2 regions of the Nocardioides sp. GCM10023255 genome follow, and region 2 is predicted to be linked to the other one. Evidence: predicted binding sites of a transcription regulator. Region 2 holds the regulator's gene; the other holds the start of a gene.
The links. The regulator HrcA, encoded in region 2, represses chaperone genes, less so after heat shock. The targets are predictions, from matches to a motif close to TTGGCACTCGNNNNNNNCGAGTGCCAA.

Region 1 (3,407 bases), on a different contig from region 2:
GCACACGCCGCCGGCCAGCTTCGCGAGGCGCTCCTGGAGCTTCTCGCGGTCCCAGTCGGAGTCGGTGGACTCGATCTCGGCCTTGATCTGGTTGACGCGCCCCTCGACCTCGGCGGCGTCACCGGCGCCGTCGACGATCGTGGTGTTGTCCTTGGTGATGACGACGCGGCGCGCCTGGCCGAGGACCTCGAGGCCGACCTGGTCGAGCTTGAGCCCGACCTCGGGCGCCACGACCTGACCGCCGGTCAGGGTCGCGATGTCCTGCATCATCGCCTTGCGACGGTCACCGAACGCCGGGCTCTTCACCGCGACCGCGTTGAAGGTGCCGCGGATCTTGTTCACGACCAGGGTGGAGAGGGCCTCGCCCTCGACGTCCTCGGCCAGGATGAACAGCGGCTTGCCGGCCTGGATGACCTTCTCCAGCAGGGGCAGCAGGTCGGCGATCGCCGAGATCTTGCCCTGGTGCAGGAGGATGTAGGGGTCGTCGAGGACGGCCTCCATGCGCTCCGGGTCGCTGACGAAGTACGCCGAGATGTAGCCCTTGTCGAACTGCATGCCCTCGGTGAACTCCAGCTCGGTGCCCATGGTGTTGGACTCCTCGACGGTGATCACGCCGTCCTTGCCGACCTTGTCGAAGGCCTCGGCGAGCAGCTCGCCGATGTGGGAGTCGCGGCTGGAGATCGTGGCGACCGAGGCCATGTCCTCCTTGGACTCCACCTCGCGAGCAGCCTCGCGCAGCGCGTCGCCGACGGCCTCGGCCGCGGCGTCCATGCCCCGCTTGAGACCCATCGGGTTGGCACCGGCGGCCACCGCACGCAGGCCCTCGTGGACCATCGCCTGGGCGAGCACGGTCGCGGTGGTCGTGCCGTCACCGGCGACGTCGTTGGTCTTGGTGGCAACTTCCTTGGTCAGCTGCGCACCGAGGTTCTCGAACGGGTCGTCCAGCTCGATCTCACGCGCGACGGTCACGCCGTCGTTGGTGATGGTCGGCGCGCCCCACTTCTTGTCGAGGACGACGTAGCGGCCCTTGGGGCCCAGCGTCACCTTGACGGCGTTGGCGAGCGCGTCGACGCCCCGCTCGAGCGCGCGGCGGGCGCCCTCGTCGAACTCAAGAATCTTCGGCATTGCTCTCCTCAAAGAGATCGGGTCGTGTGCCTGAGAGCGCGCCAGGGCGCGTCGTCAGGCACACGACCCAGGGAAAATCAGGAAACGACAGCCAGCACGTCGCGGGCGGAGAGGATGAGGAACTCCGAACCGCCGTACTTGACCTCGGTGCCGCCGTACTTGCTGTAGATGACCTTGTCGCCGACGGCCACGTCCAGCGGGACGCGGTTGCCGTTGTCGTCGATACGACCCGGACCGGTCGCCACGACCTCGCCCTCCTGGGGCTTCTCCTTGGCGGTGTCGGGGATGACCAGGCCGGACGCCGTGGTCTGCTCGGCCTCGAGCGGCTTGACGACGATGCGGTCCTCGAGGGGCTTGATGTTGACCGACACGATGTCGACCTCCACTTTCTCCACTTGTCTGACGTAGGGCTGGAGCACTCCGGGTGACGGGAGTCCTCCGGACGTTGGGGCTTGCTGGGAGGTACGCCGTCGCGGGGGTCGCACTTCGCTCGCAAGCGCTGGCACCCTCATGGTGAGAGTGCCAGTCCAGACGTTAGCACTCGCCTCGAATGAGTGCCAGCAGCTGGGTCGACCGACTCCTCAGACCTTCCCTGCGTACACGCGCCTGACCACCGTCGGGGCGCCGACGGACCGGGCCTCGTCGGGGTCCTCGGCCCGGGCCCGGACCACGCGCCTGAAGGACAGCGACGCGCGGGACGAGGTGTCCGCGACCTCGAAGACCGCCCGCGCCGACCACGACCCGTCCGACTGGAGGCCGACCTCCTCGCCCTCCTCGAGCGGGAACAGTCGGGGCCCGGTGCCGCCCTCGAGCGACAGCCGCACCGGCGCCGGCTCGACCACGTAGTCGACGACACCGGCGGTGCCGTCGTACCCCACCAGCACGGGTCGGGCCGAGAAGTCGACCACGACCCAGGCCCGTCCGGGTGACGCCCACCCGACCTCGCCGGCGTAGGGCAGGGCGTTGCTCACGCGCACCGCGCAGTCTGCGCCGAAGGCGTACAGCGACCGACGCTCGGGCCACAGCCGTGAGGAGGGACAGTGGCCCCACTCGAAGCGGGGCACGTCGTGGTACAGGGACCCGGGCCCGTCGCCGCGCGCGAGCACCGGGTCGTAGGCGTCGTCGACGGTCTGGACCAGGCCGTCGTACTCCACCCGGTAGCCGATGTCCTCCGCATCCGCGGGTACGGCGACGTGCACGGCGTGGACGCCCTCCTCGTCGAGCGGACCCACCGGCAGGTCGGCACCGTCCGCCACCACCGTCAGCAGAGGGTGCGCGTCCTGCGGCGGGTCCATCACGAAGACGTCGCCCGGCTGGGCCTCGAGGTCCCACGCCAGGCTCACGAAGCGGATGTCGTCGCCACCCTCGGCACTCACCTCCGCGTCGTCGGCGCTGACCTGGTCGATGCGCTCGCGGGGGGTGCTGACGGTGAAGTCGTAGCGACGTCCGGGCACGACCAGGACGGAGTGACGGCCCTCGACCTGGCCGCTGAGCTGCGCCGTCACCACCTGGCCCACGGCCGCGCGTGGCTGGTCCGGTCCGGACGCGTCCGACATGACGGAGCAACCCGTCGTGGCGACTGCCACCGCCAGAAGGACTCCCCCGTTCCTCATGTCGGCATGCTGCCCTCCCCCGCACCGGCCAAACCGCACAGCCTGCGAGGATCGACGGATGGAGCTCGACGACTTCCGCTGGCTGCTGACCGACGAGGGCCAGCGGCTGCTGGCCGCGGCCGACGAGGTGGTCGACGAGGACCCGCTGCGGGCCCAGACCACGCTGCGGCGCACGGCGGAGCCCGCGCACGTCGCCGCCGCGCTCACGCAGGCGACCCTGCGCCGCCGGGCGGTCGCGAAGTTCGGCGACCTCGCGGCGCGGATGTACTTCACCCCCGACGGCCTCGAGCAGGCCACCCGCCTGTCCGTCGCCCGGCACCGCGCCGCGCGGGTGGAGGCGTCCTCGGCCGGGACCGTCGTCGACCTCGGCTGCGGGATCGGTGGGGACCTCGTCGCGTTCGCCTCCCGGGGCCTGGTCTGCGCCGGGGTGGACCTCGACCCGGTCCGGGTGGCCGTGGCCGCCGCCAACCTCGCCGCCCTCGGTCTCGACGGCGCCGTCCAGGTCGCCGACGCGACGCAGGTCGACTCCACGCCCTTCGACGTCGCGTTCGCGGACCCGGCGCGTCGCTCGGGGCGGGGTCGCACGTTCGACGTCGACGACTGGACGCCTCCGTGGCCCTTCGTCGAGCAGCTGCTGCGCCGCGACTCCTGCGTCAAGGTCGCGCCCGG
Region 2 (3,407 bases):
GCGAGGAGCTCCCGGGGCCACGGCCACTCGCCGGCCTCGAGCGCCTGGTCGACGGGAACGCCGCGGCCGGCCAGGTCGCGGATCGTCTCGGCGATCACGCCGAGCTCGTTGCGCTGGTCCTCGACGAAGGAGCGGTCCACCGGAGCGCCGTGGCCGGGGACGACGACGGAGCGGGGGGTGAGCAGGCCGAGGACGATGTCGAGGGTGAGCGGCCAGTGCATCGGCCAGGCGTCGGCGTTGATCGAGGGATGGGCGGACTCCTCGACGAGGTCGCCGGCGAGCACGACGTCTGCGTCGGGCACCCGCAGCACCAGGTCGCCGCTGGTGTGCCCACGACCCGGGTGGACGAGCTCGACCGCGCGGTCGCCCAGATCGATCACCTTCGCGCTGGAGAAGGTCTGGTCGGGAAGCACGATCTCGGTGCCCACCACGTCCTCGCGGTGGGGGTCGTCGTCGGGGGAGCCCGCCACCCGCTGCTTCAGCTCGGGACCCCACTTCTCCAGCTCGTCGCGGGCGTTCTCGTGCGCGTGCACCGGCACCGGCCCGTACGCCGTGCGGAAGGTCGCGTTGCCGAACGAGTGGTCGAAGTGCCAGTGGGTGTTGACGATGCCGGTGACCTCGCCGGCGCCGAGGCGTCGTACGTCGTCGACGACCTCGGTGGCCGCGGCCGCCGAGCCGTGCGTGTCGACCACGAGGAGCCCGCGCTCGCCGCCCACGAGGGTGACGTTCACGTCGAACCACGCGTAGCGCGCGACCCAGACCCGGTCGGCGACCTCCCTGAACCCGGCTCCCGTGAATCCCGTCATGCCCGGAAGACTAGTAGTCTTGGCACTCGGAAGTCCTGAGTGCCAAGACGGGCGTGAGTCGAGAGGAGGCGGGATGCAGGAGGAGCGCAGGCTCGCCGTGCTCCGCGCGATCGTGGAGGACTACGTGTCCACCGAGGAGCCGGTCGGCTCCAAGGCGCTCGTCGAGCGCCACGGCCTGGGCGTCTCGCCGGCCACGGTCCGCAACGACATGGCGGCGCTGGAGGAGGAGGGGTTCATCACCCAGCCCCACACCAGTGCCGGGCGGGTGCCGACCGACAAGGGCTACCGCCTGTTCGTGGACCGGCTCACCACCGTCAAGCCGATGAGCACCGCGGAGCGGCGGGCGATCGCGACCTTCCTCGACGGCGCCGTCGACCTCGACGACGTGGTCGGCCGCTCGGTGCGGCTGCTCTCGCAGCTGACGCGCCAGGTCGCGGTGGTGCAGTACCCCACGCTCTCCCGCTCGACCGTCCGCCACGTCGAGCTGGTCGCGCTCACGCCGACCCGCATCCTGGTCGTCCTGATCCTGAGCACCGGCCGCGTCGAGCAGCGCGTGGTCGAGCTGCCCGCGGCCCTGGCCGACGACGAGCTCGCCGACCTCCGGCAGCTGGTCAACCGGGCGGCCACCGGCGAGGTCATCGCCGACGCGGTGGCGGCGCTGCGCAAGGCCGTGCCGCCCGTCGACGGTGCCGCCACCGCGGCCGTCGTCGAGACCCTGGTCGAGGCGATGTCCGACCACCGCTCCGACGAGCGGGTCGCGGTCGGGGGCGCGGCCAACCTCGCGAGGTACGGCGACAGCTTCGACTCGGCGGTCCGCCCGCTGCTGGAGGCGCTGGAGGAGCACGTCGTCCTCCTCAAGCTGCTCGGCGAGGCGAGCACCGGTGGCACGGTCACGGTGCGCATCGGTCACGAGGGCCCCTACCAGGAGCTGTCCTCCACGAGCGTGGTCGCGACCGGCTACGGCCCGCGCGACGAGGCGCTGGCCACGCTCGGCATCGTCGGGCCCACCCGCATGGACTACCCGGGCACGATGGCGGCCGTGCGCGCCGTCGCCCGCTACGTCTCCCGCTTCCTCGACGAGGGCTAGCCCCTCCCGCACGTCAGATCCACCCCCGATCCCGAAGGAACCGACTTGAGTCAGGACCTGTACGACCTCCTCGGTGTCGCCCGCGACGCGGACGCCGACACCATCAAGAAGGCCTACCGGCGTCTGGCCCGGCAGCTGCACCCCGACGTCAACCCCGACCCCGAGACGCAGGAGCGCTTCAAGGAGGTCTCCCGCGCCTACGAGGTCCTCTCCGACCCGCAGAAGCGGGCGGCGTACGACCGCGGCGGCGACCCGTTCGGCGGCGGCGCGGCAGGGTTCGGCCAGGGCGCCGGGTTCTCGTTCACCGACATCATGGACGCGTTCTTCGGGGGCGCGGGCGGGGCGGCGGCCGGCCGTGGCCCGCGGCCGCGCACCCGCCGCGGCCAGGACGCCCTGATCCGGCTCGACGTCGAGCTGGCCGAGGCGGCGTTCGGCGTCACCCGAGAGCTGACCGTCGACACCGCGGTGCTGTGCGGTACCTGCCAGGGCGAGGGCACCGCGCCCGGCACCCACCCGGTGCCCTGCGAGACCTGCCACGGCGCCGGCGAGGTCGCCCACGTGCAGCGCTCGTTCCTCGGCGAGATCCGCACGCTGCGGCCCTGCGCCGCCTGCCGCGGCTTCGGCTCGATCATCCCGGAGCCCTGCCGCGAGTGCTCCGGCGACGGGCGCGTCCGGTCGCGCCGCACCATCACCGTGAAGATCCCCGCGGGCGTCGACAACGGCACCCGCGTGCAGCTCACCGAGCAGGGCGAGGTCGGCCCCGGTGGCGGCTCGCCCGGCGACCTGTACGTCGAGATCCAGATCGCGCGGCACGAGACCTTCACCCGGCACGGCAACGACCTGCACTGCACGGTCACGGTGCCGATGACCGCGGCCGCGCTCGGCACCACGCTCACCCTGCCGACCCTCGAGGCCGACGTGGAGCAGGGTGCGGACTCCGGCGTGGAGACGACGTTCGACCTCGAGATCAAGCCCGGCACCCAGTCCGGCACCGAGCAGGTCCTGCGGGGCCGCGGGGTGCCCGGGCTGCGCGGGGGACGCGGCGACCTGGTCGTCACCGTGGTGGTCGACACGCCGACCCGTCTCGACCCGCGCCAGGAAGAGCTGCTGCGCGAGCTCGCCGCGATCCGCGGCGAGGAGCAGCCGACCGGCCAGGTGCGCCCGGGCTCGAAGTCGGTCTTCGGCCGCATCCGCGACGCGTTCAACCCCCACTGATGTCGCTGCCGGTGCACCTGGTCCCGTCCCTGGACGGTGTCGAGGTGGGCTCCTCGGTCGAGGTGACCGGCGACGAGGCGCACCACGCGGTCGCCGTACGCCGGCTGCGGGTGGGGGAGCCGGTGGTGCTCACCGACGGCAACGGCCGCTCGGTCACGGGCGCCGTGGCGAGCACCGGCAAGCGTGTGTTCGCGCTGGAGGTGGCCGAGGTCGCGGACGTCCCACGGCCCGAGCCGGAGCTCGTGGTGGTCCAGGCGTTGCCGAAGGGTGACCGGGGCGAGCTCGCCGTCGAGATGCTG

Region 1: a site for HrcA is predicted at 1,660-1,686, ahead of groES (co-chaperone GroES). Genes of this name have one in related genera too.

The regions. Positions count from the first base shown of each region.
Region 1 is NZ_JBHSHU010000013.1:8,202-11,608, forward strand. Features, by position in the region: gene groL (chaperonin GroEL) at 1-1,125, opposite strand, end outside; gene groES (co-chaperone GroES) at 1,203-1,496, opposite strand; gene ACFO9I_RS20910 (hypothetical protein) at 1,707-2,738, opposite strand; gene ACFO9I_RS20915 (THUMP-like domain-containing protein) at 2,797-3,407, shown strand, end outside.
Region 2 is NZ_JBHSHU010000003.1:71,090-74,496, reverse strand. Features, by position in the region: gene ACFO9I_RS04110 (MBL fold metallo-hydrolase) at 1-806, opposite strand, end outside; gene hrcA (heat-inducible transcriptional repressor HrcA) at 880-1,893, shown strand; gene dnaJ (molecular chaperone DnaJ) at 1,939-3,108, shown strand; gene ACFO9I_RS04095 (16S rRNA (uracil(1498)-N(3))-methyltransferase) at 3,108-3,407, shown strand, end outside.